One region of the Rhizobium sp. CF142 genome, then DNA from elsewhere that is predicted to be linked to it. Evidence: predicted binding sites of a transcription regulator. Region 1 holds the regulator's gene; each other region holds the start of a gene.
The links. Region 1 encodes PhoB, which activates phosphate uptake and scavenging genes when phosphate is short. Its sites were predicted from a motif close to TGTCATNNANCTGTCAT; they were not measured.
Positions count from the first base shown of each region.

Region 2: the regulator PhoB is predicted to act here: its motif matches at 3,864-3,880, upstream of PMI11_RS03470 (TIGR03364 family FAD-dependent oxidoreductase).
Region 3: the regulator PhoB is predicted to act here: its motif matches at 2,621-2,637, upstream of PMI11_RS04670 (DUF1045 domain-containing protein).
Region 4: the regulator PhoB is predicted to act here: its motif matches at 2,301-2,317, upstream of PMI11_RS29640 (NAD-glutamate dehydrogenase).

Region 1 covers NZ_AJWE01000098.1:118,372-126,078, forward strand. Annotated here, with positions in the region: gene argF (ornithine carbamoyltransferase) at 1-767, opposite strand, end outside; gene PMI11_RS21705 (aspartate aminotransferase family protein) at 813-2,012, opposite strand; gene PMI11_RS21710 (GcrA family cell cycle regulator) at 2,437-2,967, shown strand; gene PMI11_RS21715 (pyrroline-5-carboxylate reductase) at 3,259-4,047, shown strand; gene phoB (phosphate regulon transcriptional regulator PhoB) at 4,176-4,859, opposite strand; gene phoU (phosphate signaling complex protein PhoU) at 4,990-5,703, opposite strand; gene pstB (phosphate ABC transporter ATP-binding protein PstB) at 5,748-6,563, opposite strand; gene pstA (phosphate ABC transporter permease PstA) at 6,578-7,707, opposite strand, start outside.
Region 2 covers NZ_AJWE01000011.1:60,797-68,503, reverse strand. Annotated here, with positions in the region: gene PMI11_RS03490 (LysR family transcriptional regulator) at 1-822, shown strand, start outside; gene PMI11_RS03485 (ParA family protein) at 1,186-1,905, shown strand; gene PMI11_RS03480 (2'-5' RNA ligase family protein) at 2,080-2,688, shown strand; gene PMI11_RS03475 (succinylglutamate desuccinylase/aspartoacylase domain-containing protein) at 2,759-3,820, shown strand; gene PMI11_RS03470 (TIGR03364 family FAD-dependent oxidoreductase) at 3,925-5,055, shown strand; gene phnX (phosphonoacetaldehyde hydrolase) at 5,052-5,831, shown strand; gene PMI11_RS03460 (ArsC family reductase) at 5,902-6,252, shown strand; gene ybaK (Cys-tRNA(Pro) deacylase) at 6,256-6,729, shown strand; gene PMI11_RS03450 (MarR family winged helix-turn-helix transcriptional regulator) at 6,730-7,173, opposite strand; gene PMI11_RS03445 (glutathione S-transferase family protein) at 7,274-7,707, shown strand, end outside.
Region 3 covers NZ_AJWE01000015.1:39,270-46,976, reverse strand. Annotated here, with positions in the region: gene phnD (phosphonate ABC transporter substrate-binding protein) at 1-203, shown strand, start outside; gene phnE (phosphonate ABC transporter, permease protein PhnE) at 271-1,236, shown strand; gene phnE (phosphonate ABC transporter, permease protein PhnE) at 1,244-2,590, shown strand; gene PMI11_RS04670 (DUF1045 domain-containing protein) at 2,728-3,423, shown strand; gene PMI11_RS04665 (alpha-D-ribose 1-methylphosphonate 5-triphosphate diphosphatase) at 3,437-4,576, shown strand; gene phnN (phosphonate metabolism protein/1,5-bisphosphokinase (PRPP-forming) PhnN) at 4,576-5,172, shown strand; gene PMI11_RS04655 (GrpB family protein) at 5,191-5,697, shown strand; gene PMI11_RS04650 (DNA translocase FtsK) at 5,713-7,707, opposite strand, start outside.
Region 4 covers NZ_AJWE01000115.1:19,694-27,400, reverse strand. Annotated here, with positions in the region: gene PMI11_RS29655 (GGDEF domain-containing protein) at 1-578, opposite strand, end outside; gene PMI11_RS29650 (carbonic anhydrase) at 671-1,312, opposite strand; gene pdxY (pyridoxal kinase PdxY) at 1,373-2,248, opposite strand; gene PMI11_RS29640 (NAD-glutamate dehydrogenase) at 2,525-7,303, shown strand; gene PMI11_RS29635 (MFS transporter) at 7,333-7,707, shown strand, end outside.

The DNA.
Region 1 (7,707 bases):
TCTTTGCCGGCCTGCGCCATCAAATGCGCGTTGACCTGATAAGGCTGGAAGACATTGTGACCGCGAGCCCGATGTTCCTGATTCATGGAGACCCAGGTATCGGTCACCACGCAATCGACGCCGGCAACCGCACGGTCAGCATCATGGTAAAGCATGATTTCGGCGCCCTCATTGCGGGCCCAGTTCAGATAGTGATCCTTCGGCTCGGAACCAAGGGGTACGGCCATGTTCATGCGGTAGCCGAAACGGGCAGCACCTTCGACCAGCGAATGCAGCACGTTGTTGCCATCACCGGTCCAGGCGATCGTCTTGCCCTTGATCGGGCCGCGATGCTCTTCGAAGGTCATGATATCAGCCATGATCTGGCAAGGGTGGGTGTCGTCCGTCAACGCGTTGATGACGGGCACCGTGGCATGCTCGGCGAGCTCCAGCATACGGTTGTGGTCGGTCGTGCGGATCATGATCGCATCGACATAGCGCGACAGAACCTTGGCGGTGTCGCCGATCGTCTCGGCGCGGCCGAGCTGCATTTCGGTGCCCGACAGGAACAAGGTCTCCCCGCCGAGCTGGCGCATGCCGACATCGAAGGAGACGCGGGTTCGCGTGGACGGCTTCTCGAAGATCATGGCCAGCATCTTGCCAGCGAGCGGCTTGTCGGCGGTACCCGCCTTGAAAGCCTGCTTTCGCAGCTTGGCATCGTCCATGATGGTTCTGAGGTCGGATCCGGTGACTGCGGAAAGATCGAGGAAATGTTTGGGGGAAGCCATTGTTCGTTACCTGCTACGCCCGCCGGCGGGCGGGGCATTGTCCTATCAAGCGGTCTTCTTGACCTTGGCGGCACGGATGCTTTCGGCAGCGCGTTCGAGACGGGAAAGACCCTCGCGCGCCTCCTCGGCGGTTACGACCAGCGGCGGCAGCAGGCGGATGACATTATCGCCTGCCGGGATCGCCAGAAGATGGGCTGCGCGGATTTCCTTCAGTAGCTCTGCCGAGGGAATGGCAGCCTTGACGCCGAGCAACAGGCCTTCGCCCCTGATGTCCTCGATGACATCAGGATAGCGATCCTTGAGCGAGGCAAGGCCCTGGCGGAAGACGAGAGTGACATCACGCACATGCTGCAGGAAGCCCTCGGCCAGGATGACATCGAGAACCGCGTTACCGACAGCCATGGCCAGCGGGTTGCCGCCATAGGTGGAACCATGCGTGCCCGCCTTCATGCCGGAAGCGGCCTCCGCCGTCGCAAGGCAGGCGCCGAGCGGAAAGCCGCCGCCGATGCCCTTGGCAACCGCCATGATGTCGGGCGTTATACCCGACCATTCATGGGCGAAGAGCTTGCCGGTACGGCCGACGCCGGTCTGGACTTCGTCGAGGATCAGCAGCAGGCCATGCTCATCGCAGAGCTGACGGAGCGCTTTCATGAATTCGGACGTTGCCGGGCGGACACCGCCCTCGCCCTGCACCGGCTCGATGAGGATACCGGCGGTCTTGTCGGTAATAGCGGCACGGACAGCCTCGACATCGCCAAAGGGCACCTGATCGAAACCAGGGGTCTTCGGGCCGAAACCTTCGAGATATTTCTCCTGACCGCCGGCGGCGATGGTCGCGAGCGTACGGCCGTGGAAGGCGCCTTCGAAGGTGATGATATGGAAACGCTCGGGATGACCCTTGGAAAACTGGTAACGACGCGCGGTCTTGATGGCGCATTCGAGAGCCTCGGCGCCTGAATTGGTGAAGAACACCTTGTCGGCGAACGTGGCATCCGTCAGGCGCTTGGCAAGCTTCTCCTGCCCCGGCACCTCATAGATATTGGAGAGATGCCAGACCTTGTCGGCCTGATCCTTGAGGGCGGCCACAACATGCGGATTACCATGGCCCACGGAGGTAACGGCAACGCCCGCGCCGAAATCCAGATATCGCTCGCCGGTTTCGGTGATCAGCCACACGCCTTCGCCTCGCTCGAACCGCAGCGGGGCACGAGAATAGGTATCATAAAGCGGCGAGGCTTCAGCCATGGCGCAATCTCCTGGTCAGGCTCCGAGACAACGGACTCCGGCTAAGAAAACCAGGCCCGAAAAATTAAAAATGCCGCCTTTCGGCGGCAGGGAGCACTATTTACTTTTCGCACTGCAATGTCAACAAAACTGAGGATTTAGCACATGCGTCAAGCCTCAAATCAGACTTGCAGGTCTATCAACAGCTAATGTTGCAGAAATGACTCGCCCGGGAAGCAAGTTGGGGAAAACCTCGAATTCGGATTCATCGGATTCCTGCGACTCTTGTCACAGAGTCAGGCTCACACTAGGTTAAAGTTCAATTACTAGACTGCATGCGGCGGAACTAGTCACCAAAATTGATCAGGCGTTTCTTGCTTCGGAGACTTCCGAGGCAACGGTGAGGGATTCTGCCATCACCAACGCGAAAGGTGGAGACAGGGCAATGAACTGGACAGACGAGCGTGTCGAGAAGCTCAAGAAGCTTTGGTCGGAAGGGCTGAGCGCCAGCCAGATCGCTGCGCAGCTTGGCGGCGTCAGTAGAAACGCTGTTATCGGCAAGGTTCACCGGCTCAGTCTTCCCGGCCGCGCCAAGGCCGGCGGCACGGCAACCGCCGCGCGCGCACCGAAGCGCAATACCTCGGCTCCGCGCGCCCCGAACTATGCCTCTCGCATCACCACCCGCACCGTTACCCGCCAGCAGGGCGCAACGATGCTGAAGGAAGAGATCGAGATCGAAACGGTCGAGGAAATGGAATACGTGCCGGCCAAGAACGTGGTCGTGCCGATTTCGCGCCGCCTCGGCCTGACGGAACTGACGGAGCGCACCTGCAAGTGGCCGGTCGGCGATCCGATGAAGGACGACTTCTACTTCTGCGGTTGCGACTCCCCGGATTCCTCGCCCTATTGCAACTATCACCAGCGCCTCGCCTACCAGCCGGTCAGCGAACGCCGCAAGGCTGTCCGGGTCGGCTGATCCGCGATCTTCCAACAGACGCAACGTGCCATCACCCCTCCTCGCCTTGCGCGGAGGGGTGATTTTTTAGCCGGCGCAGGAGGGCCGGAAAACAGCTCCTGACCACGATCTGCCGAAGGCCGATCTCTGCCTGCCGCCCACTATGCCTGACAATGCGAACTTATGTGCCAACGCCACCAATGCGTTTCAGCCCTAGACCGGCATGGAACGGTGGTCATGGCGCTGTAGCGCGATTTTCTGATATAGATGCGGTATTCTCGTCGAGGCGCAAACAGTCGCTCAGGGGTGCCAATGGAGATCGATCCAAAGCGGATGACAATCGGGTTCGTCGGGACGGGCACGATTACCGAGGCCGTCGTCACCGGACTGGGGAAGACAGCGTTTCGCGACACACGGATCGTGCTGTCACCCCGTAGCGCAAGCGTCGCCGCCCGCCTCGCGGCGGCAAACCAGAATGCGTCGATCGCTTTAGGCAACCAGGATGTTCTCGACCAATCCGATCTCGTATTCGTGGCAGTGAGGCCGCAAATTGCCGAGGAGGTCGTCCGCTCGCTCCGATTTCGGCCGGGCCACCATGTCATCAGCTTTGTCGCGGCCACGCCAATGGATCAACTGCGGGCGTGGATCGATCAGCCAGTTCGCCTGAGCCTGGCAATTCCACTTCCGTTTGTCGCAGATCTTCAGGGCGCGACTGCGATCTACCCGCCCGACGAGGTTTCCCACGCCCTCTTTTCGGCGCTCGGAACGGCGATCCAGGTTGAAAACAAGCTGGAGTTCGAACTTCTCGCGACGGCGAGCTGCCTGATGGCCAGCTATTTCGGCATCCTGGACGCGACGTCGACCTGGCTGCAGAGCCAAGGGCTTTCGAGAACGGCTGGCGACGCCTACCTCCGTCAATTGTTTTCCGGCCTCGCCCATGCTGCCCGTTCAAAACCTGTCGCGAGTTTCGATGAACTCATCGGCGAGCATTCGACCAAGGGCGGATTGAATGAACAGGTTCTCGAAGACTTTCGCGCGTTTGGCGGCACTGCGGCTCTGCAAAAGGCTCTTGATCGAATTCTTGTGCGCATCCGTCTGTAGGAAGCAGATCCTTTCGATGTTCGCTTTCGGCGCGTGGTGTCGGCTTTCATAAGGAGCTAGGGGTGCCAGATAGACAAACGGGCCGCCCGACAAGCGAGCGACCCGTTCGTGACCTCCGATCACTCGGATCAGGCTTCCATGGAATATCCCGCGCCGCGGACGGTGCGGATGACATCCTGCATGTTGGAGAAGTTCAACGCCTTGCGCAGGCGGCCGACATGGACGTCGACGGTGCGTTCGTCCACGTAGATATCGTGGCCCCAGACGCCATCCAGGAGCTGCGAGCGGGAGAAGACCCTGCCCGGCGACGACATCAGGAATTCGAGCAGGCGGAATTCGGTCGGGCCGAGGCGGACTTCGCGGCTCTTGCGATGAACGCGATGCGTTTCGCGATCGAGCTCGATATCGCCGCATTTCAGAACAGTGGAGAGAACCTCCGGACGGGCGCGACGCAGCATCGCCTTGACGCGAGCGACGAGTTCCGGTGTCGAGAACGGCTTGACGACATAATCGTCGGCGCCGGTCGAGAGACCGCGAACGCGCTCGCTCTCTTCGCCGCGTGCCGTCAGCATGATGATCGGCAGGCGCTCGGTCTCCGGCCGCATGCGCAGCCGGCGGCAGAGCTCGATGCCGGAAACGCCCGGCAGCATCCAGTCCAGGATGAGCAGGTCGGGCGTGCGCTCCTGAAGCCGGATTTCGGCCTCGTCGCCACGGAGGATCGTATCCACCTCGAAACCTTCAGCCTCGAGGTTGTAGCGGAGAAGCACGCTCAGCGCCTCTTCATCTTCAACAACTGCAACTCTTGGGATCATGCGTGTCAGTCTCCTAATGCATGATCCTTAAACCGGGGGCGATTTAAGCAAGAGATCATACAGAAACTCGGAATTGGCTGCACCTTTGCGCGCCCCCGCGCGGGGCGCGCATGCAATCGGCAGGTCAGGATTACTCCGTCACCGCACCAACGGTATTGGAGCTGTCGTCCTTCGGACGCTCGCCCTCCGGCTGGGCGCCGGTTGCCATGTAGTAGATCGTCTCGGCGATGTTGGTCGCGTGGTCGCCGATGCGCTCGATGTTCTTGGCGCAGAAGAGAAGATGCGTGCAGCTCGTGATGTTGCGCGGATCTTCCATCATGTAGGTCAGGAGTTCGCGGAACAGCGAGGTGTACATCGCGTCGATCTCATCGTCGCGCTCGCGGATGGACTTGGCCTTGTCCGCAGAACGCGTCGTATAGACGTCGAGCACTTCCTTGAGCTGGACGAGCGCCAGTTCGGAGAGATGCTCGAGACCGCGGGCGAGCTTGCGCGGAACGCCGGTGCTTTGGACGGCGATGACGCGCTTTGCGGTGTTCTTGCCGAGGTCGCCGACACGCTCGAGGTCGGCGGCGATGCGGATCGAACCCATGATCTCGCGAAGGTCGGAGGCCATCGGCTGGCGACGGGCGATCGTGACGATCGCCTTGTCGTTGATTTCGCGTTCCGCGTGATCAAGGATCACGTCGTCGGAAATGACCTTCTGGGCGAGCGCAGTGTCGCCGTTGACCAGCGCACGGACGGCCTCGCCGACCATCTGTTCGGCAAGACCACCCATCTCGGAAATGCGCCGGGACAGGAATTTCAGATCGTCATCGTAAGCGGAAAAAATATGTGTCGATGCCATGGGGCTTTGTCCTCGAAAATCGGGAAGGCTTCACATCGCCAAAATCAGCCGAACCGGCCCATGATATAGTCCTGGGTGCGCGGATCGTCGGGATTGGTGAACATCTTGTCGGTGTCATTTTCCTCGACCAGGTTGCCGAGGTGGAACATTGCCGTACGCTGTGATACGCGCGCGGCCTGCTGCATGGAATGCGTCACGATGACGATGGTGTAGTTTTCACGCAGCTCATGAATCAGCTCTTCGACCTTTGCAGTCGCGATCGGGTCGAGTGCCGAGCAGGGCTCGTCCATCAGGATGACTTCCGGGCTGACGGCAACGGCGCGTGCGATGCACAGACGCTGCTGCTGACCGCCGGACAGGCCGGTGCCGGATTCATGCACGCGATCCTTGACCTCGTTCCAGAGGCCGGCGCGCTGCAGGCTCGTCTCGACGATCTGGTCCAGGTCGGCCTTGGACTTGGCGAGGCCGTGGATGCGCGGTCCGTAGGAGACGTTTTCATAGATCGTCTTCGGGAACGGATTCGGCTTCTGGAACACCATGCCGACGCGGGCGCGAAGTTCGACCACGTCGATGTCGGGATCGTAGATATCGTCGCTGTCGAGCGTGATCTTGCCGGTGACGCGGCAGCCGTCGATCGTGTCGTTCATGCGGTTCAGCGAACGCAGGAAGGTGGACTTGCCGCAGCCCGACGGGCCAATCAGCGCGGTCACGGTGTTTTCGCGGATGTTCAGATTGACATCGAAAAGCGCACGCTTCTCGCCGTAATAAACGGAGACATCCTGACCGATCATCTTATACGGGACGTTGCTCATTTTCTGGTCCAGCGCCTTCTCGACTGCGGCTTCCGTCAACATGTTCATGATCTTTACTCCGTTTACCAGCGGCGCTCAAAGCGACGACGCAAGAGGATAGCTCCGATGTTCATGACGATCAGGAACAGGAGCAGGACGATGATGGCACCCGAGGTTCTTTCCACGAAGGCACGCTCGGCTTCGTTGGCCCACATGTAGACCTGAACCGGAAGTGCCGTGGAAGGATCGAGCGGAGTGGTCGGCGCCTGGGCGACGAAGGCGACCATGCCGATCAAGAGCAGCGGCGCAGTTTCGCCGAGTGCGTGGGCAAGGCCGATGATCGTGCCGGTCAGGATGCCGGGCATGGCAAGCGGCAGCACATGGTGGAACACCATCTGCATCTTCGAGGCGCCGAGGCCGAGTGCGGCCGCGCGGATCGACGGCGGAACGGCGCGCAGGGCCGCACGCGTCGCGATGATGATCGTCGGCAGCGTCATGAGGGTCAGCACCAGGCCGCCGACCAGCGATGCCGAACGCGGCAGGCCGGCGAAGTTGATGAAGACCGAGAGACCGAGCAGACCGTAGACGATCGACGGAACGGCGGCGAGGTTGTTGATGTTGACCTCGATCAGGTCCGTCAGCCTGTTCTTCGGCGCGAATTCCTCAAGGTAAATCGAGGCGGCGACGCCGATCGGCAGCGCAAGTGCGAGAACGATCAGCATCAGGTAGAGCGAGCCGATGAGGGCAACGCCGAGGCCTGCGGCTTCCGGACGGCTGGAATTGCCGTTGACGAAGAGGCCGGTGTTGAACGTCTTGTGAAGCACACCGCTCGCCTTCAGCTGGTTCATCCAGCCGACCTGCTTGTCGTTGACCTTGCGGTTCTTCTCATCGACCTTGAGGTCGATCTGGCCCTTGTTGGCGCTGTCGATATTGGCATCTGCAAGCACAGTCACATTGACGGTCTTGCCGATGATCGACGGGTCAGCGACGACCATGTCGCGCAGCTGAATGGGCGCACCTTTGGACAGCATTGCGGTTGCGTCGCGCACATCAGGACGGCTCGAAGCATTGACGCCGAGCTGCTTGACGATCGCATCGCGCAGCAGGACCGGATAGTTGGCAGCGACCAGCACCGAAGGGTCGGTCGCACGCTTGTTATCAGGGTCGATCGTCTTCTCGGTGAATTCGATCGGCAGGGTGATCGACGTCTGCA
Region 2 (7,707 bases), on a different contig from region 1:
CTCGGGGTGTACCACTCGACCGTGCTGCGACGCATCGCACAGCTCGAGGAACGCCTCGGGGCGCAGATGTTCGAAAAGCTGCCTTCGGGCTACCGCCTGACGGCTGCGGGCGAGGAGGTCCTCGAGCTCGCGAACCAGATGGAAGCGTCGTCGCACCAGCTGGAAACGCGCGTCTCCGGTCGCGACCAGAGCGTGCGCGGGCTTCTGCGGGTGACGTTGGCTCCGACCCTTGCGACACATCTGCTCATGCCGGACCTCGCCGATTTCGCGCTTCTGCATCCGGACATCGAGATGGAGATCGTGTCGTCCGGCGAGCTGGCAAATCTGACCAACCGAGAGGCCGATGTCGCGATCCGTGTCGTTTACGACCGCAAAACCCTGCCGCTCAATCTTCACGGTCTGAAGGGACCGGAGCTGTTCAGCGGCGTCTACATGTCTCGCGATCGACTTGCCGCGTGGCGTGCGGGTGCGCCTGATCCCATCCGGTGGATCGTCATAAGCAATCATGGCATCCCGGATTGGGCCAGCGAGGGTGAGGTTCGTACCACGGGGGTTCCGTTCAGGACCACGGACGGCGAGGCGCAGATCGTTGCAGTACGGCAAGGGCTCGGGATGACGACGCTGCCGTGCTTCGTAGGAGATGCCGACCCCCTACTGGTGAGGGTGCCGGGCACCAACCTGCACATGCATGGAACGCTCTGGCTTCTCACACAGGGGGAGACACGCAAGACGAAGCGCGTGCAGCTCTTCACGGAGTTCGTATCCCGCAGGCTCGCCGCATACGCTCCGCTTCTCGCGGGGCTGTCCATATCGCGCGACTGACGCCCGGCAGGTCGCCGGCGACGCTTGCCGTAATCCGTTCGGAAGCCGAGCTGCGATCGCTTGAAGCGGCGTCGTTCAATCCGCGAATGTCGCGCCGCATTGCAACCGGCGCGAGGGCCACACTACTGACGGACGACGGACTTCACCATCGCTGACGGTGATTATTCAGTACATCGGCCAATTTGGCCACTGCCGACTTCTTGTACCCAGAAAATCAACCTCGGACAGCATGGCTAAACAGCGCCACGCAAGGTTGCTGTTTGACCTTTTCATCTCATCACTGTGAAAGCCGCTGTTCCTTAAAGCCCGAGACGCGTCTCTCCCAGGGATGACTGCCGCCAACTCATCAACCCGAGGTAATCGATGCCAATCATTACATTTGCGAATACGAAAGGAGGGGCCGGCAAGACGACGGTCGCTCTCGTTCTTGCCACAGAACTGGCTCGCCGTGGCCATCGCGTTTCCGTTCTGGATGCCGATCCCCAGCAGTGGGCCAGCCGCTGGCACCGTCTGACGGGTGATGCAGCCGAATTCGCCCTCATCTCCGGTGTCAGCGAAGATACGATCGAACAACAGATCAAGGACCTCAAGAAGCGCGGCGGTTATATCATCATCGACTTGCCGGCCGGTCTGAGCCCGCTGATGGCGAAGGCCATCGGCTTTTCCGATCATGTGATGGTTCCGGTGCAGGGCTGCGCCATGGATGCTGTCGGCGGCGCGCAGGTGCTTGAAATCATGAAGCAGCTTGCTGCCCAGCATGATATCCGCATCCCGCATTCGGTCGTGCTGACGCGCATCAGTTCGATCATCACCACTCGGGCACTACTCGCCGTCAAGGGTCTGCTCGCCAAGCAGCAGGTCAATGTCATCGATACGGCGCTGATCGAGCGCGCCGCCTATCGCGACATGTTCGTTTCCGGCGGCAGCCTCTATACGATGGACCCCGCCCGTGTCAGCAATCTCGACAAGGCGCAGGACAATGCCCGCTTGCTGGCAGACGATGTTCTTCGCCTTGCGCCCCCGAAGGCAGCCCGCGCCAAGTCTTCCAAGAAGGCGGCAGAGGCCATGAAGAACGCCGCGTAAAGAACGCGTTCTGCGCTTATTCTGATATCGGCAAACGGCTGCCTTCGGGCAGCCGTTTCTGTTTGAATTCGACTAAGAAGCCATTTGTTCTTGTTATGTTCTTGACTGTTGAGACAACTCTGATAGGCTCCTCCTTGAGTAACAAGGAGGCGGGCGATGTAGTCCGTAGTTCAAATGCCTCATTTTCCACTCGATCCGAATAACGCAGATCCGCACAAGAAATCCCATCTCGTCGGCGGATTCCACCACAGGATCTTCTTTGCACTTCGCCCAACCATCGAGGCAGCATCCGAGGCGCTGGACATCGCGCAGGTCTATCGCAATAGACATTCTCTGACGGGGCCTTCACGGCCCAACGCGGTGCTTCATGTCACGCTGAACGGCATCGGCGCCTATCGTCGGCTACCGGATGATATCGTGTTTGGCGCTGAACAGATCGCCGCGACAGTGCGTGCGCAGCCGTTTGAAATTGTGCTCGACGAGGTCATGAGCTTCAAGCATCCTGGCCAACCACAAGCCTTCGTCATCTGCGGCAGGCGAGAAAACGAAACGCTGCTAGATCTTCGCAACCAAATCCAGGAAGGTCTCTACGAGGCTGGACTCCCTTATAACGCCGGTGGACATCTGACGCCGCATATGACCCTCCTTTACGATCGCAAGACCGTTCTGCCTGAAAAACTTGGCCAGCCCGTGCGGTGGACCGTCCAGGAGTTCTTGCTAATCCACAGCATCTACGGGAAGAGTGAGCATCGCGTCGTCAACCGATGGCCTCTGCTCGGCTGAGCTGCGCTTGCACCGCGGGTGGGGATTCGCATAAAACTCCCCACTCAATATGCACATGCGGAGCAAGACAGTGGACGTTTCAGAGATCATCATCCCCGGCGATACGCCCGGCATCGAATGGCGGTTGCCGGTCATGCGTTTCAAGGGAAGCGATCCGGCGGCGCCCAAGGTCTATATCCAGGCCGCATTGCATTCCAATGAACTGCCGGGAACGGCGCTGGCGCATTTTCTCTGCCTTCAACTCAGGCAAGCGGAAAGCGAAGGACGGATCGCCGGCGATATCACGCTCGTGCCGCAGGCAAATCCGATCGGGGCGGCGCAATCGCATTTCGGCGAGCTGCAGGGCCGGTTCGATCTGGGATCGCGGACCAATTTCAATCGGGACTTCCCGCTGATCTCGGTTCGCGACCGGGAGGAGTTGATTGATGGTCTTGATGGTTATCCGGCTACGGATCGATTGAAGCGAGGGCTGATTCATATGGCGCTCGGAGCCGATCTGGTGCTCGATCTGCATTGCGATGATGAATCGCTGCAATATGCCTATATAGACGAGGCCTTCTGGCCGGAGGCAGCGGACCTCGCCAACGCGCTCGACATGGAGGCGGTGCTGCTTTCCGATGGCGAAAGCTCCGCCTTCGAAGAAGCAGTCGGTTTTGCCTGGAAATATGAGGTGCCCGGCGAGCGCAAGGCCAAGCTTCCGGGCAAGCTTTCCGTGACCGTGGAACTGCGCGGCCGCCGTGACGTCTATCCCGATATGGCCGTGAAAGACGCCGAAGGCCTGCTGCAATTCCTGATCGGGCGCGGTGTCGTCAACGGCGGGACAGCCGGAGACAAGACCTTCTCCGGACCAGCCGTACCGCTCGACAATGTCGAGATCCTGCGTGCGCCGCAGGGCGGTACCGTGCTCTTCCACCGCAATATCGGCGAGCGTGTTTCGGAAGGAGAGCTTCTGGCGACTATCGTCACCCGGCCCGGTTTTGCCGAGGGCGATATCGACATCCGGGCGCCGCAGGACGGACTGCTGCTGACCCGCACTTCCGACCGGCTGGTGCGCCGGCGCGGCGACCTGATGAAGATTGCCGCCGACAAGCCGAGCAAGGCAACGCGAAAGGCCGGCACGCTGGAAGACTGAACCGGCGTTCTTTTCCACACGCGGATGTAAGGCTCCGCGCAACTGTCACACAGGCTTCAAGAAAATCCGCCAAGCCGTTGCAGACATGTTGCGAAGGAGCTTTCATGCCGCATTACGACATTGCGATCGTCGGCGCGGGAATTGTCGGGCTGGCGCATGCGCTGGCGGCGGCAAAGCGCGGCAAACGGGTCGTCGTTATCGACCGCGATGCACAGGCAAATGGTGCCTCGGTGCGCAATTTCGGCTTTGTGACGGTGACCGGCCAACAGGCCGGCGATTGCTGGAATAAGGCACGCCAGGCCCGCGATATCTGGGCCGAGATCGTTGACGACGCCGGCATCGACGTCCTGCAGCGCGGGCTGCTCCTTGCCGCAAGGCTCGACGAATCCGAAGCCGTGATCGACGCCTTCCTGCGCACAGAGATGGGCGATGGCTGCGAAAGACTGACGATCGAGGAGGCGCGGCGGCTTGTGCCGGCACTGCGACCGGAAGCGGGGCGCTTCACACTCTACAGCCCCCACGAACTGCGGGTCGAATCCCGCACGGCCATTCCGCTGCTCGCCCGCTATCTCGAAGTCAAATATGGCATCGAGTTCCGCCGCTCCACAGCAGTGAATGCCGTCGAACCGCCGCGGCTAGAGACGTCAACCGGTCTGATCGAGGCGGAGACCGTGGTTGTTTGCTCCGGCGACGATTTCAAGAGCCTGTTTGCGGATCGCATTGCAGCCTATAACGTCACACGCTGCAAGCTGCAGATGATGCGTGTCGTGCCGGCCCAGCGGGTTTCGCTCGGGACTGCCGTCATGTCTGATCTCGGGCTCGGACGTTATCTCGGTTATGCCGAATTGCCTGAGGCGACTGCCCTGAAGGCGCGGCTTGACCGCGAATTCAAGCCGGAGCGGGAAAACGGCATCCACCTGATCGTGACGCAGTCGGAAGACGGATCGCTGATCGTCGGCGACAGCCACCACTACTCCGAAACGCCCGATCCCTTTGGACTGGAGCGGGTCGACCGGCTGACCCTCGACGAAATGGATGCCGTGCTCAACCTGCCGGGCCGCTTCATTACCGAGCGCTGGATCGGCACCTATGCCTCCGCTCCAGACCGCTGGCGGTTCACCGACAAGCCTTCTGATGCGCTGCGCATTGTCGTGGTAACTGCAGGCTGCGGTGCTTCGACCGCCTTTGGCATCGGCGAGGAAACCATCGAGGATCTCTACGGGAGCGCAGCATGACGCAATTCAAGGCAGTGGTCTTCGACTGGGCCGGCACGGTCGTCGATTTTGGATCCTTCGCACCGATGGGCGCCTTCGTGGAAACCTTCGGCAAATTCGGCGTGGAGGTGACGATCGCCGACGCGCGCAAGCCGATGGGGCTTCCGAAGCGCGCACATATCGCAGCGATGCTGGCCGAACCGCATATCGCCGCCCGCTGGCAGGCGGCACAAGGCACACTTCCGGACGAGACGGCCATCGACCGCGTCTACGAACTCTTCGTGCCGCTGAACGAAGCTGTCGTGACCGATTATTGCGCGCTGGTGCCCGGCGCGATCAAGACGATCGAATATCTGCGCGAGCGGCAGATGAAGATCGGCTCCACCACAGGCTATACGCGCTCGATCATGGAGCGCGTGCTGCCGCTTGCCGCCGAACAGGGTTATGCGCCCGACAATCTGATCTGTGCCGATGATCTGCCGCTTGGCCGGCCGACGCCGATCGGCATCTACAAATGCTTCCTCGACCTGATGGTCTATCCGGCCTCTGCAGTCCTGAAGGTCGATGATACCGAACCCGGCATTGCCGAGGGTGCCGCCGCAGGCTGCGTTACCGTTGGCGTGACGCTCTCCGGCAACGAGGCGGGTCTGACGCCTGAAGAGGTGGATGCACTTTCGCCGGAGGCGCGAGCCGAGTTGCACAAGCGGATCGGCGAGAAGCTGATTGCTGCCGGCGCCGACTACGTCATCGAGACCGTGGCCGACCTGCCAGCACTCATCGAAGAGCTCGAGGGATAAAGGCCAGACGGCGTTTGCAGCTTTCATCCAGCGTGATATCTCCCCTGGGAAACAGGGAGATCGAACCGGCATGGCCATCACCATCTACGGTATCAAGAACTGCGACACGATGAAGAAGGCCCGTAGCTGGCTGGACGAACACGGCGTTGCCTACGACTTTCACGATTACAAGGCCGTCGGCATCGACCGGGCGCACCTGGAACGCTGGATCGACGAGGCAGGCTGGGAGACGGTGCTGAACCGCGCCGGCACGACCTTCCGCAACCTGCCTGACGCCGCGCGCGAAAATCTCGACCGCGAAAAGGCGATCGCCCTGATGCTCGACCAACCATCGATGATCAAGCGGCCGGTCCTGGAAAGCGGCGGCAGACTGCTGATCGGCTTCAAGCCGGAGATTTACGCGCGGACATTCGAGGGCTGAGCCATGTCCAAGACCACCCGCGCCACCCAGGTTCTCACGCAGGCCGGCGTCACCTTTACGGTTCATACCTATGACTATGATCCAAACGCCGAGCGCGTCGGGCTGCAGGCGGCCGAAGCGCTGGGCGAGGAGCCGCATCGCGTGTTGAAGACCCTGATGGCTGAGGTGGACGGAAAGCCGGTCTGTGTGGTCGTGCCCTCTGACCGCGAGGTCAGCATGAAGAAGCTCGCGAGCGCCTTTCATGGCAAATCGGCCAATATGATGAAGCCGGCCGACGCCGAGCGGCTGACGGGGTACCATGTCGGCGGCATTAGCCCGTTCGGGCAGAAAAAGATCGTGCCGACGGCGATCGAGGAAGCCGCCCTTGCCGAACCGCTCGTCTATATCAATGGCGGGCAGCGCGGGCTGCAGGTGCGGCTCGATCCGAAGGAAGCGTTGAAGGCACTGAAGGCCGCAGCCGCGCCGCTCATCGCCTGATCAGAGGAAGCGGTCCAGCAGGCCGGCAATCGTCTTCGCCTCGCCTTCGGCAAGCTTGCAGCCGATATGAGTTTCGATCGCTTTGCCGTAGACGGTCCACATGCGCTCCCGAAGCTGCCGGCCGGCATCGGTGATCACCACCCAGCGGCCGCGACCATCCTGTGCGAAGACCTCGCGACCGACCAGGCCCTCTTTTTCCAGCCGATCGATCAAACGGGAAAGATTGTACTGCGCCAGCAGTGTCCGCTCCTCGAGCTCATAGGGACGCAGCCTGCCTGATTGCGAGCGCGCCAATTCCCAGAGCACGTCATACCAGGCAAGCGGTGGCATGCCGGCAGTCTTCAAATCGGCTTCGATCAAGCCCAGCAGCCGCTCGCGGGCGCGCATGAGGCGCGTCCAGGCAGAGACGACGGCTTCATGCGGCTTTGGCATATTCTCAGACATAAATGCAAATACATTTATCTTGAAACTCGACACAAGCGATATTAGATGCATTTGCATACATATGAAGCCAACGATCCCTTGCAAACCCCCGGAGACTTTCATGAGCAAGCTTACCCTCATCAGCCATCATCTCTGCCCCTACGTGCAACGCGCTGCGATCGCGCTCCTCGAAAAGGGCGTGCCATTCGAGCGGATCAACATCGATCTTGCCGACAAGCCGGATTGGTTCCTGAAAATCTCACCCCTCGGCAAGGTGCCGCTGCTCCGGATACAAGAGGACGATGGCCGAGAAGAGGTGTTATTCGAAAGCAGCGTCATCTGCGAATACCTGGAGGAAACGCAGGCCGGTGCGGCCCTCCATCCCACCGACGCGCTGACCCGCGCCCGCCATCGCGGATGGATGGAATTCGGTTCCTCCGTGCTTTCCGATCTCTGGGGCTATGAGACTGCCCAGGATACAGCGCCGCTGGAGGCCAAGCAAAAGGCGATTGTCGCCAAATTCGCGACGATCGAAGATGTCCTGGCGGACGGCCC
Region 3 (7,707 bases), on a different contig from region 1:
TCCCGAACGGCCCGCTCGTCGTTCGCAACGCTCTCGGCGAAGAGTGGCAGAAGAAGCTCACCGCCTTCTTCACGGCCCTGCCGGAGAAGGATCACAAGTGCTTCGCAGCTATCGAAGGCGGCGACTACAAGGGCTACGCCCCGGTCAAGCACGACTTCTACAATGCTGTCGTAGAAGTTCGTAAGGCTGCCATCGGCGGCTGATTGCGCCATGCGTGCACAGGGCGGTCGGCAACGGCCGCCCTTTTTCTTATGACCGGGCGAGGCGTTCATGACTATTGCCGATACACAGCCGCATGTGCCGATGCAGAGCACGAAGGAAATCGCCACCGCCTGGGACAAGATGATCGCCAGACGGCGTTTCTACACCATCCTCGGCCTGGTGATCCTCATCGCGGCCTTCCTCAGCTCCGTGCGCTTTGCCGACGAGAGCAATGCCGGTCACTTCTTCGAGCGCCTGCCGCATCTCTTTGATTTCCTGAGCTGGCTCATTCCCAAAGACTGGACCGATGTCTGGCGCGCGCTTTTCGATATTGCGAGCCCGAATGACAAGGGTGGTGAAGAATTCAACTTCGCCAATGGCCGCGTCTATGTCTGGGGCAGTTTCTATATCCCTGAATATTTCGAGCTGATGATCGTCACGATCAATATCGCGCTCGTCTCGACCATCATCGCCTTCGTCTTCGCCGTTCCGCTCAGCTTCTTTGCGGCGCGCAATCTGACGAAGAACTGGCCGCTGCGCATCTTTACCAAGCGCATCATGGAATTCCTGCGCGCCTTCCCGGAAATCGTTATCGCCGGCCTGTTTTCGGCGATCCTGTCGATCGGACCGGTGGCGGCCATCATCGCGATCACGCTCCACACGATCGGCGCACTTGGCAAGCTCTTCTATGAAGTCGCCGAAAACATCGACATGAAACCGGACGAGGGCATGCGGGCCGTCGGCGCCAACTGGCTGGAGCGCGTGCGCTTTGCCGCGCTGCCGCAGGTGATGCCGAACTACGCGTCCTATGCGCTGCTGCGCCTCGAAATCAACGTGCGCGCATCGACGATCATCGGCGCCGTCGGCGGCGGCGGTATCGGCGAAGAGCTCAAGCTCTCCATTTCCCGCGGCTTCGGCGCGAAGACGGTCGCTCTCGTGCTCCTGCTCTTCATCACGATCGTTGCCGTCGATCAGTTCTCTGCCTGGCTGCGCCGCCGTCTTGTCGGCGAACACGCCTTCCTCCTGCAACATTGAGGCTGCCATGACGGTCATCGACGCAAACCGCATGCATGAGATCGAAACGCGCTACCCGGAATATTTTCACCGGTCCTTTCGCCAGCGTTTCGGCGGCCTGCTCATCGTCCTCGCCACGATCCTCTACGGCATTTATGCCGTCTGGTTCTTCGACCTGCCGAAGCTCATCGCCGAAGCCCATTGGGAACGCTTCGGCATCTACATGAGCCAGTGGATCAGCTATGACGTGCAGCCGGAATTCCGTATCCAGGACGACGGCACGATCCAGACGCGCTACCCGCGCTTCTCGCCCCTTGGCGACGATCCGCATCCGGATTGGCTGAAAACCAACACGGATGGCAGCATCACGGTTCTCGTCGGCGGCAGCGGTCGCACGGTGACGGTCAGCAAGAGCCAGACGACGATCGTTGCCCATGGCATCACGGTGCCGGTCGATGTCAGCAGCGGCGCGCCGAAGGTCGTCGGTCCGGTTCCGGGCTGGGTGACTGTTTATGACGACAACGTGCTCGCCAATCTTGGTTTTGCCGGGGATGTCAGCATTTCCGTCGATCGCGTGAAGGTGCGCAAGCGCCTCATCGGCTGGGCGAATTTCATCTTCGATACGCAGTCGCCCTTCTTCGACAAGCCGGCAAGCGAGGTCATCAGTCTCATCGTCTCCGGCCCGCGCCTCCATCCCGACCAGTCGAACCTGTCGCTCGCTTTCGACAATATCTGGAACAATAGCGAATGGCAGCATGGCGATGTCTGGACCAAGCTGTTCCAGACCATCGTGATGGCCTTCCTCGGCACGCTGCTGGGCTCGCTTGCAGCCTTCCCGCTCGCCTTCATGGCAGCACGCAACATCACGCCCAACAGGTTCCTCAATCAGGCCCTGAAGCGGTTCTTCGACTTCCTGCGTTCGGTCGACATGCTGATCTGGGCGCTGTTCCTGACGCGCGCCTTCGGTCCCGGCCCGCTCGCCGGTTCCGGCGCCATCTTCCTCACGGAGACGGGCACGCTCGGCAAGCTCTACTCGGAAGGTCTCGAAAACATCGACAACAAACCGCGCGAAGGTGTGAAGTCGACGGGCGCTTCGACGGTGCTGGTGCATCGCTACGGCATCATGCCGCAGATCGTCCCCGTTATCGTCAGCCAGACGCTTTATCAGTGGGAATCGAACGTTCGCGGCGCGACGATCATCGGCGCCGTCGGTGCCGGCGGTATCGGCCTCAAGCTCTGGGAAGCCATGCGCACCAATTCCAATTGGGAAAACGTCGCCTACATGGTCATCCTGATCCTGATCGTCGTCTTCCTGTTCGATACAGCATCGAATGCGCTGCGCCATCGCCTGATGGGCACCAAGGCCGGTCACTAAGCCGAAGTAAAGATGATGACGGGCTGCCGTCATCATCATTCTGTCATGGAAATCTTTTAGCCGGAGCGTGCTTGCGGTTCGCCGCCAAATCACTGCACATTGCGCTCCCCATTCGGACGATCTCCAGGATAAACGCCTTGCGCTACGCTCTCTATTTTTCGCCGTCCAAGGATGATCCCCTGACGGATGCGGCCTCCGTCTGGCTTGGCCGCGATGCCTTTACCGGCGAGACCTATCCTGCGCCCGACCACGAGACGCTGCCCGCTCACGAACAATTCGAACTGACGGCCGATCCACGCCGGTACGGGTTTCATGCGACGATCAAAGCGCCCTTCGAGCTTGCCTCCTCCGTGACCGAAAAGGACCTGATGGCGGTCATCGAAGATTTCGCCGCCAAGACGCCGGCTTTTGAAATCCCGGAACTGGTGCTGGGCCAGCTTGGTCGCTTCTTCGCGCTTGTGCCGGGTTCGCTACACCAGCCGCTTCAGGATTTCGCAGCAAAGGTGGTAAAGTCTTTCGAGCCATTCCGGGCGGCGCTTTCCGAGGCCGATATTATCAGGCGCAAACCGGAAAGGCTTTCCGAGAGCCAGCGCAATAATCTCATGCGCTGGGGCTATCCATATGTCATGGATGACTTCGGCTTCCATATGACGCTGACCGGCCAGGTGCCGGAAGAGCGCGCGGAAGTGATGAAGGCGGTCCTGACGGAGCGTTTTGCAGCTTTCACCGGCAGGCCGCTTCACATTTCCGGCCTTGCCGTCTTTCGCGAGGAGGCGCGCGGCGCGCCTTTCAAAGTCCACACATGGCTGCCTCTTGCTGGCGCCAAAAGCTGAAAGATCTCCTGACATGAGCAAAGAAACCGTTCTTTCAAATGCCCGCATCGTTCTCGAAGACGATATTCTTTCGGGTTCTATCCTGATCCGCGACGGCAAGATCGCCGATATTTCAAAAGGCAATTCGGTAGCCGGCGAAGACTTTGAGGGCGATTACATCATTCCCGGCCTCGTCGAGCTGCATACGGACCATCTGGAAGGCCACTATTCGCCGCGTCCGGGCATCCGCTGGAACAAGACGGCGGCCATCCAGGCCCATGACGCGCAGATCGTCACCTCTGGTATCACCACGGTCTTCGACTGCCTGCGCATGGGTGCCGACGAAGACGGCGGCTTCGAGCACGGCGAGATGCGCGAGATGGCCGATGCCATCCAGTCCGCCGAAAAGGAAGGGCGCCTGCGCGCCGAGCATCTCCTCCATCTGCGTTGCGAAGTTTCGGCCGACAACGTGCTGCAGCACTTCGCCGATTTCGAAAACGACCCCTATGTCCGTCTCGTCTCGCTGATGGACCACGCGCCCGGCCAGCGCCAGTTCCAGACAATGGACCAGTACATCTTTTACTATCAGAAGAAGCGCGGTCTTTCCGATGAGGAATTCGCCCGCTTCTGCGCCAGACGCATCGCCGAATCCGATCGCAATTCGACACCAAATCGCGACGCGATCTCCAAGGTCTGCGCCGAACGCGGCATCACCGTTGCGAGCCATGACGACGCCACATCTTCCCATGTCGATGAAGCGATTGAAAACGGCGTTCGCCTGGCCGAATTCCCGACCAGCGTCGACGCAGCCCGGCTGTCGCATGAAAACGGCATGAGCGTTCTGATGGGCGCGCCGAACATCGTGCGCGGCAAATCGCACTCCGGCAATATCGCCGCGCGTGATCTGGCGCAGCTCGGCGTTCTCGACGTGCTTTCGTCCGACTATGTGCCCCTCAGCCTGCTGCATGCACCCTTCATTCTTGCCGACGAGGTTGAGGGCATTACCTTGTCGAAGGCAATTGCAATGGTGACGGCAACGCCGGCGCGCACCGTCAGCCTCAACGATCGCGGCCGCATCGAAACCGGCCTGCGTGCCGATCTCGTCCGCGTCCACCGCTCGCATGGCGTACCGGTGACTCGTTCCGTTTGGCGTGAAGGACGCCGTGTCGCATGATGATGTCACACGAACCCCATCCGGGCGCCGGTGCCGAACGCGGCATCATGGTCGTCGTCGTCGGTCCGAGCGGGGCTGGCAAGGACACGCTGATGAACCTCGCGGCGCGGCATTTCGATCGCCGCGAAGACGTGCATTTTGCCCGCCGCGTCATCACTCGTGACGGCGATGCCGGCGGAGAAGAGCATCTCGCCGTTTCGGATGCCGGATTCGCATCGATGGAGCAGGCCGGCGCCTTTGCCGTCTGGTGGGAGGCGCATGGTCTCAAATACGCCATTCCGGCGGAGGTTTCCGTAGCGCTTTCCAAGGGCCACATTGTCGTTGCGAATGGTTCGCGTTCGGCCTTGCACCGTTTCCAGGCAGCCTTTCCGCGGCTGAAGGTCATCAATGTGACCGCTCGCCCGGAAGTGCTGGCCAGCCGCCTGGAAGCACGCGGCCGCGAGACGCACGAGGACATCATGGCCCGCCTCGCCCGCGGCCCGCTGACGGTGCGCGGCGATTACGATGTCGTGGAGCTCGACAACAGCGACTCGCTGGAAGAAGCCGAGCGCAAGATGATCGATATCCTGGATGGTTTCCTGAAGGAAATCGTCTGAACGAGACAGGAAACGGGAATGGCTATTCGTGTCGTCGACTATGACCGGGAATGGCCGTCTCTCTTCCGTCAGATCGTCGGCGAGCTTGAGCCGTTTCTCGCCGATCTCACCCCCGTCTTTCATCATGTTGGCAGCACATCCGTCCCCGGACTGGCGGCCAAGCCGAAGATCGACCTGCACGCCGCCTTTGCAAATGCGGATGTGCTTCCCGAGGCGATCGAACGGGTGCAATCGCTCGACGCCTACACCTTCCATGGCGACAAGTACCAGCAGCAGACCTGGACCTTCACCAGCGGCAAGGGCTCGTATGGCGCGCGGCTCTATCTATGCTCGACGTATAACGCCGTGCTGCGAGACCGGATCTCGTTTCGCGACTATCTGCGCTCACATCCAGAAAGAGCAGAGGCCTATGCCGCCCTCAAGATGAAGCTCATGGGCGAGGCAAATGACGATTGGGATTATTATACCGGCGGCAAGCGTGACTTCGTGCTGGAGACGCTGCGGCTGGCCTCTGAAGAAGGATAACCAGCCGCGATCCGATTATTCGCCGTCGCCGCGCCCCGAGACAATTTCACGCTTGCCGACATGGTTTGCCGGGCCGACGAGCCCTTCCTTCTCCATGCGCTCGACCAGCGAGGCGGCGCGGTTGTAGCCGATGCCGAGGCGGCGCTGGATATAGGAGGTCGAGCACTTCTTGTCGCGCATGACGACCTTGACGGCCTGCTGGTAGAGCTCGTCGCCATCCTCAGCGCCCATGGCGCTCTTGTCGAAGACGGCGCCGTCCTCTTCATCCTCGCCTTCTTCTTCCTCGCCGGCCGTGACCGTATCGAGATATTCCGGCCGGCCCTGCGTCTTCAGGTGTGCCACGACCTTCTCGACTTCCGCGTCGGAAACGAAGGGGCCGTGGACACGGGAAATGCGGCCGCCGCCCTGCATATGCAGCATGTCGCCCTGGCCGAGCAGCTGTTCGGCGCCCTGTTCGCCGAGGATCGTGCGGCTGTCGATCTTCGAGGTCACCTGGAAGGAGATGCGGGTCGGGAAGTTCGCCTTGATCGTGCCGGTGATGACGTCGACCGATGGACGCTGGGTTGCCATGATGAGATGGATGCCGGCGGCACGCGCCATCTGCGCAAGGCGCTGGATCGCGCCTTCGATCTCCTTGCCGGCGACCATCATCAGGTCGGCCATTTCGTCGACGATGACGACGATATAGGGCATCGGCGCAAGGTCCAGCTCCTGCTGCTCCTCGATCGGCGCACCGGTCTGACGGTCGAAACCAACCTGGACCATGATATGGATGGTCTCGCCCTTCTCACGGGCCTGGGAGACGCGGCCGTTATAGCCGTCGATATTGCGCACGCCGAGGCGCGACATTTTGCGGTACCGCTCTTCCATCTCGCGCACCGCCCATTTCAGCGCCATGACGGCCTTCTTGGGATCAGTGACGACTGGTGTCAGCAGGTGGGGAATGCCGTCATAGACGGAGAGTTCCAGCATCTTGGGATCGACCATGATCAGGCGGCACTGTTCCGGTGTCATCCGGTAGAGCAGCGACAGGATCATGGTGTTGATGGCGACGGATTTGCCCGAGCCGGTGGTGCCGGCGACGAGCAGATGCGGCATCTTGGCGAGTTCGGCGATCACGGGCTCACCACCGATCGTCTTGCCGAGGCCGAGCGCCAGCTTGTAGCCGCTCTTATCGAAATCGTCGCTCTCGATCATCTCGCGGAAATAGACGGTTTCGCGCGTCGCATTCGGCAATTCGATGCCGATGACGTTGCGGCCGGGAACGACAGCCACGCGGGCGGACAGTGCCGACATCGAGCGGGCGATATCATCGGCAAGGCCGATGACGCGGGATGACTTTACGCCCGGCGCCGGCTCAAATTCATAGAGGGTGACAACCGGACCGGGGCGGACATGGATGATCTCGCCCTTGATGCCGAAATCTTCCAGCACGCTTTCCAGAAGGCCAGCATTCTGCTCCAGTGTTTCCTGCGACATGATCTCGCCGAGCCGCTCCGGCGGCTCCTGCAGCAGAGCGCGCGGCGGGAATTCGTAGCCGGATGCATCGACCTTCTCGACGATCATGCGGGCCGGACGAACCGGGGACAGTGCAGGTGCGGCGATCTCGACACGCGACGCGGGCCGGACATCTGCCGGTGCCTGGTTCGACTGAACCACAGGCGGCTGAACTACTGGAGCCTGACCTGCTGGGGCCCGAACTATCGGAGCCTGAGCGGTCGGAGTTGAGGCGATTGGAGTTGGGGCGACCGGAGCCGGAGCAACGCGGACAGCCGGAGGACGTGCGGGGCGGGGCGCGGGTGCAGTGGGCAGCGTTGCGCGCGGTGCCACCGGCGCCGGATTATGCCGGCCCGGGCGCCATTCCATGATGCGGAAGCGCGAGGTGATCGATTCGGGTTCGGCCTGCTGCAATGCGACGACCGGGGTACGCGACGGACTGACATCTGCCTCCTCGAAGGCCATGACTTCCCAGAAGGCGAAATCCGAAATGGAGGAAAGCTCCGTTGCGGC
Region 4 (7,707 bases), on a different contig from region 1:
CCAAGGTTGCCGATCAGCCGCTCACCGTAATAGGTCAGCAGGATACTCATCAACTCGCTGGATTTGCGCATCAACACGGGATCATGGATCCTCGACGAAAGCGACGAGACGAGACCAAGCTGCTTCAATCCGGCCTGACCATAGATATGAACGGGGTTGCCGCCTTTACCGTAATAACCTCGATCGACCGCCGAACGCGCCGCAACGATACGGCTGTAAGCAAGGCGCAGATCGGAAAGCTGCGACTGCAGACCGAGATCGAGCGTTTCAACGGGCGGGAGGCTGGCGTTGAAACGCGCGCGTTCGCTGTCGAGCGCGCTGCGCCTTTCCATCATGGCCGCCCTGGTCATCTCGTCCGGATTGTTGATGTAGGTTCGCGTCGCGACGAGTTCCGCCAGAATCTCATTGGCAGCAATCGATCCTCCGCGAGCAAGAACATCGGCAAAGAGATGGTCATTTTCGAGCGCGCGGTACTGCATGAGCGAGGAGCGGATCAACACCACTCCTTCGGCGATCATAAAGACGAAGGGCAGCAGAATGGCAGCCAGTACTGCCCTTCTGATATTCTTGAATTTCAGCACTTCGAAATTCATGACTAATCCACGCGCATATGCTGCCTGCAAGCGCAGCCTAGTGGAATATCTTAAAAAACTGATAAAGCGGTCTATCCCTAGATTTCGGGACGGATAAAATCGAGTGTCTCAGAATCCATCACCCAGAGCTCGCCGGTCGAAATATCGAACCAGGCGCCGTGAAGCTCCAGCTTGCCCTCTTCCTCGAGCGCCTTGATATCAGGGAACGATCTGAGATTGTTGATCGAATTACGGATGGAGACTCGCTCCAGCGCAGTCTGCCGTTCGGCCGGCGTCATGACGTTATTGCTGCCAATCTGCTCGGCGGCAGGGCGAACGAGCGACATCCAGCGGCCGATGAAATCGCCAGATGACAAAGGCTCGGCATCGGGATCGAGGGCTGCGCGGATACCGCCGCAGCGGCCATGGCCCATGACAACGATATTCTTGACCTTCAGCGCCTGCACGGCGAATTCGAGCGCTGCCGACGTGGAATGGAAATGGCCATCCGGTTCATAAGGCGGCACCATATTGGCGACGTTGCGGATGACGAAGAGTTCGCCCGGCCCTGCATCGAAGATCAGTTCGGGAGCCGCGCGCGAGTCGCAACAGGCAATAACGAGCGTCGTCGGGTTCTGCCCGTTTTCCGCAAGCTGCCGATACCGGTCGCGGGCATCGGCATATCGCCCGCTCATGAAGTTGCGATAACCGTCCAGCAGGGAGTTAGGGAAGCTCATCATATCTCTGGATTAGCGCGCGCGTGAGCCAAGATCAACTGCTGCGCTGCAAAAGCATGAGACCTATTTTTTCCGCCGCTGGGCAGGATGGACGAGGTGACGCATCTGCACCATTGCCATGGGCGTCGAAAGACTGGAGGCATCGCTTGCCAGCATCAGCTCGTTGCTGCCGCGCTTGACGGCACGCGCCAGCACCTCAAACACGCTGGCGGTCGCCAGCTGCAGTGCCTTTTCATCCTCCATTCCCGAAAGCAGGCGAGAGAGAAAAAGGGCGGCAAGCAGGTCGCCGAGCCCATTTGGTGGGTTTTCAACGACACGGTGTTCGGCAAGCAGGGCATGCCTTCCGGAGAGATAGAGATTGCCGGTGCCGCCCGCCATCATCGGCACCGCCGATGTGACCAGCATGCGCGAGGGGCCGAGCGAAAGTGCGGCCTCCATGACCGCGTTGTTGTCATCGAGTGCCGCGCCTGAAAGCCAGGCAAGTTCGTATCGGTTCGGCGTTGCGAGCGAGGCAAGCGGTATCAGATGGTCACGGATCGCCTCGGCTGTCGCTTCCGGCACGTAGAGGCCGCCGAGATCGCCCATCACCGGATCGCAGACATAGAGCAGCTCCGGATTCTTCTCGCGCAAGGATGCGACGAGTTTCGCGACGGAGTGGGCCTGGGCTGCGTTGCCGAAGTAGCCTGACAAGACGGCCTTGACCTCGCCGATCCACGGCGCACGAATGAGGTCGTCGATCGCCGCCTCGAAATCGGCCTCGGCGAAGGTCAGCCGTGTCGAACGGCCATGGCCGGGATGCCAGGGCAGAACGATCGTCGGCAGCGCCCAGACCTGATGGCCAAGCGTTTCCAGCGCAAAGACCGCAGCACGGTTTCCAACCGACCCGCGCACGACATGGCTGGAGATGACGATGACTGCGCCCGCTGCGTTTTCCGACATGGCATCCGAATCCGAATTTCGACCGCCGTTGATGATCTTTTTGACGAGGCGCTGTCAACCATTCTTCACGCGAGCGTGGAAATGTGCGGCGGGACGGAAAAGCCGGATAAAGTGATTTTGCCGTCCATCGGCATAAAACGACCTAAACGCTTTCGAAATCTCTCGCCAGCATAGCCAAAAAAGCACGAAAACTACTTTTCGAAGCCCTCTTTTAAGGATTCTTTCGAAGAACCTTCTGCTACCTTGCCCACATCAAAACAATCGGGGGGATGATCCATGGCCACCAGAAACAATCCAAAACGGGAAAAGCAGATCGAGAGCGCGCGCAAGATCGCGGCCGCGACCGGCGAGCCCCATCTCGATCCCGAAATCCTCTTCGGCCGCGCAAGCGGCGACGACCTCGAACTCTACACGCCAGAAATGCTTGCGCTTTCCGCCGTACACTCGGCAGCCGAGCTCGGCGCCTGGAACGGCAAGGTGCCGCGCGTCAGCATCGACACGGTCGCCGATGTCACGCCCGATGGCGTTGCAATCTCCATCCTTTCGGTGACGGATCACAATAAGCCCTTCCTCTACGAATCCGTCATGGGTGAGGTGACCAGCACCTACCGCGACATCTACATGGCAGTTCATCCGATCCTGATCCTGGAAGACGGCAAGGCCCCGGAACTCTATTCCGCCGACGTGCCGAGCGACCCGGCAAAGCGGGTCAGCCACATCCAGCTTCACATTTCGCCGCTCAGCCCCTCCCAGGCCGCCGACCTGATCAAGCGGATCAAGGCAGTGCTCGAGCAGGTAGAGCTTGCCGTTTCCGACTGGAAGCCGATGCTTGCCCGCGTCGATGAGGTGATTTCAGAGCTTTCGAATTACAACGCCAGCCGCAAGAAGGCCGACCGCGACGAGGCGATCGCCTTCCTGACTTGGCTGCGCGACGAGAACTTCACCTTCCTCGGCATGCGCGACTACGTCTATTCCGGCAAGGGTCCCGATTCCAAGGTCGAACGCGACAAGGGAACAGGCCTCGGCATTCTCTCCAACCCCGAGGTTCTTGTTCTGCGCACCGGCAAGGACGCCGTGACGACGACGCCGGAAATTCTCGCCTTTCTCGATGGTCCCGACTTCCTGATCGTCACCAAAGCCAATGTGAAATCCACGGTCCATCGCCGCGCCTACATGGATTATGTCGGCGTAAAGCGCTTCGACGCACAGGGCAACGTAACGGGGGAACTCCGCATCGTCGGCTTGTTCACCTCGACTGCCTACACTTCCTCTGCCAGCGAAATTCCGTTGCTGCGGTCCAAGATCGAAAAGGTGAAGGAGCATTTCGGTTTCGACCCGATGAGCCACTCGGGCCGCATGCTCGACAACACTCTGGAATCCTATCCCCGTGACGATCTCTTCCAGATCGATACCCCGCTGCTTGCGACCTTCGCCGAGCAGATCAACGATCTCGCCGATCGCCCGCGCGTACGCGTGCTGCCGCGCATCGACCATTTCGACCGTTTCGTCTCGGTCATCATCTTCGTGCCGCGCGAGGAATATGACTCGATCGTGCGTGAACGCATCGGTGCCTATCTGAAAACCGTCTATGACGGCCGTGTTTCCGCCTATTATCCGGCCTTCCCGGAAGGTGGGGTGGCTCGCGTTCACTTCATCATCGGCCGCTCGGGCGGTAAGACGCCACGCATCCATCAGTCCAAGCTCGAGGAGACGATCCGCCAGATCACCGCGCGCTGGGACAGCCGCTTCGAGATGCTCGCCGGCCCCAAGGCGCCGAAGCTCGGCGTCAGCAACGCCTTCCAGGAAGCCTTCACGCCGGATGAAGCGATCGGCGATCTGCCCGACATCGCCGCATGCGCCGCCGGCGAGCCGATCCGCATCGAATTCTACTATCGCCAGGACGATGAGCGCGGCCGCATCCTGTCGCTGAAGATCTTCCATAGCGGCGAGCAGCTGCCGCTGTCGCGCCGCGTGCCTCTACTCGAAAACCTCGGCTTCAACGTCCTGAGCGAACGGACCTTCGATATCGAAGTTCCGGCCGCCGACAGCGCCATCAACATCGTCGTGCTGCACGACATGGAACTCGAGGCTCGCAGCGGTGCGGACATTGACCTCGCACGTTTTGGCGCACCGCTCGAAGAAGCCTTCGTCGCAGCCTTCAGCGACACGATCGACAATGACAGCTTCAACCGGCTGATCCTGTCGGCCGGTCTCTCGGCCCGAGAGGTTAGTGTGCTGCGCGCCTATGCGCGCTATCTACGCCAGGCCGGCATCGCCTATTCGCAGGATTATATCGCAACCACCCTCGACAAATATCCTGTTATCGCTGCTTCGATCTTCCGCCTGTTCCACGACACGCTCGATACCAAACTGTCGGAAAAGGCGCGTATCAAGAAGCTTGCCGAACTGCATCAGGCAATCGAAGCCGAGCTTGCCGACGTGCCTAGCCTGGATGACGACCGTATCCTGCGCCGCTATGTCAACATCGTCGATGCAACGCTGCGCACCAATTATTTCCAGCGCAATGCCGATGGGACACCGAAGGCGATGCTCGCCTTCAAGCTTGACCCGCACCTGGTGGATGGCCTGCCGGAACCGAAGCCCTTCCGCGAAATCTTCGTCTACGGCGTGGAAGTAGAAGGGGTGCACCTGCGCTTCGGCCGCGTCGCCCGTGGCGGCCTGCGCTGGTCGGACCGCGCCGAGGACTACCGCACCGAAGTTCTGGGTCTCGTGAAGGCGCAGCAGGTCAAGAACGCCGTGATCGTGCCCGTCGGCGCAAAAGGTGGTTTCTATCCCAAGAAACTCCCGGTCGGTGGCAGCCGCGAAGAGATCTTCAACGCAGGTCGTGAAGCCTACAAGACCTATATCCGTACGCTGCTTTCCATCACTGACAACATCTCCGGCGCCGATATCCTCCCGCCTGACAATACGGTGCGTCTCGACGGTGATGACCCCTATTTCGTCGTCGCTGCCGACAAGGGCACGGCAACCTTCTCCGACACCGCCAACGCACTCGCCCAGGAAGCGGGCTTCTGGCTGGACGATGCCTTTGCGTCAGGCGGCTCGGCCGGTTACGACCACAAGAAGATGGGCATCACCGCCCGCGGCGCCTGGGAAACGGTGAAGCGCCACTTCCGCGAAATGGACATCGATATCCAGACGACACCCTTTACGGTTGCCGGCGTCGGTGACATGTCGGGTGACGTTTTCGGCAACGGCATGCTGCTTTCGCCGAAGATCAGGCTGGTCGCCGCTTTCGATCACCGCGACATCGTCATCGACCCCGACCCGGATATGGAAGAGACGCTTCGTGAGCGCCAGCGCCTGTTCAACCTTCCGCGCTCGAGCTGGCAGGACTTCGACAAGTCCGTGCTTTCGAAAGGCGCCATGATCATTTCACGCTCGGCAAAGTCGGTTACGCTGACGCCGGAGGCTGTAGCGGCAATCGGCATCGACAAGGCGGTCGCCACGCCCTTCGAGATCATGACGGCAATCCTGAAGAGCCCGGTCGACCTGCTCTGGTTTGGCGGCATCGGCACTTACGTGAAGGCCGCGTCGGAAACCGATGCGGAAGTGGGCGACCGCGCCAACGATCCGATCCGCATCACGGCCGACGAAGTGCGCGCCAAGGTAATCGGCGAGGGCGCCAATCTCGGTGTCACGCAGAAGGGCCGCATTGCCTATGGCCTGAAGGGCGGACGCAGCAATTCCGATGCTATCGACAACTCTGCCGGCGTCAACACGTCGGACGTCGAGGTCAATATCAAGATCGCGCTGGCAAACGCCATGCATGAACAGCGCCTCAGCCGGGCAAAGCGCGACCAGCTTCTCGGCAGCATGACCGATGAAGTGGCCGGCCTCGTGCTGCGCAACAACTACCTGCAGTCCCTGGCGATCTCGCTGACATCCCGCAAGGGAACGGCAAACGGCCTGGAACTCGGCCGTTTCATGAGCGTGCTGGAAGCGGCCGGACAACTGAACCGCAAGGTCGAGACGCTTCCTGACGACGCCTCGCTGTCCGAACGCTACACGGCCGGACGGCCGCTGACGCGCCCCGAGATCGGCGTGCTGCTCTCCTATGCCAAGATCGTGCTCTTCGACGCGCTGATCGCCAGTGAATTGCCTGATGATCCATATTTCGTCAGCACGCTCTTCAACTACTTCCCGGCCAAGATGCAGAAGTCGAACGCATCCGACATCGACACTCACCGGCTGAAGCGGGAAATCGTCGCGACCGTCCTCGCAAATGAGGCGATCAACCGCGGCGGGCCGGGCTTTGCCGTGAGCATGATGGATGCGACCGCGGCCTCTGCCCCTGAGGCCGTACGCGCTGCGATCGTCGCCCGTGACGGCTTTGATCTCAACCGGCTATGGGCCGAAACCGATGCCCTGGACAACAAGGTTTCCGGCGAGGTCCAGAACCGGATTTACGAGGAGATCACGAATAGCTTCACCGTGCTGACGCGTCTGCTGCTGAAGACCGGCATGACCCGAGGTGGGATGGCTGAAATCATTAGCCGGCTGCAGGCTGCCCTGAAAAAGCTCAAACCCGCCTTTGCCGAACAGGCGGCAGCCGAAGTCGCAGCGCGCCAGCAGGAGTACCAGCAGGCCGGCCTGCCGGAAAAACTGGCCGCCGAAATTGCAGCCCTGCCGACCCTTGCCCTCGTGCCGGAAATCATGCAGATCGCTGAACGGACCGGCGAGGCGCTGCCGCGTGCGGCCGAAAACTACTTTGCCGTCACCCGGACCTTCCGTGTCGGTCGGCTGCTTGCTGCAGGCAACCGCATCATTACGTCGGACCACTATGAAAACCTCGCACTTGCCCGCAGCATCGACCAGATCGCCAGCGCCCGTCGCGATATCGTGATCTCGGCACTTTCAGATCACGGCAAGGAAAAGCAGCCGGTTCAGGCCTGGCATGCGCAGGACAGGATCCGCATCAACCGGATCGTCGAGGAGCTTGCGAGCCTCAGCGACGGTGCCGATCCGAACCTCGCCCGCATCACTGTTGCCGCAGGCATCCTGACCGACCTTGCGCGCGACCGGGCGAGATGAGACAGTCCGCCCCAAAAAGGAGCGGACGCTTGAATCGCATTGACTGGACAGGAACGCAGCCGCCGAAAGCCACGGAGAAGGGCATATGGGGCTGGATGCTCTTCGATTGGGCAGCCCAGCCTTTCTTCACCGTGGTCACCACCTTCATTTTCGGCCCCTACTTCGTCTCGCGGCTGACGGCCGATCCCGTCTCCGCGCAGACGATGTGGAGCAATATGGCGACAATCTCCTCTGTTATCATCGCCATCCTGTCTCCCATACTGGGCTCCATTGCCGATCAGTCAGGCGCACGCAAACCCTGGATCGCCTTCTTCGCTGTGATCAAGATCGTCAGCCTCTGCTGCCTCTGGTTTGCGGCACCGGGCTCGCCAATTATCTATCCCGTCATCTTCATGATCCTCGCC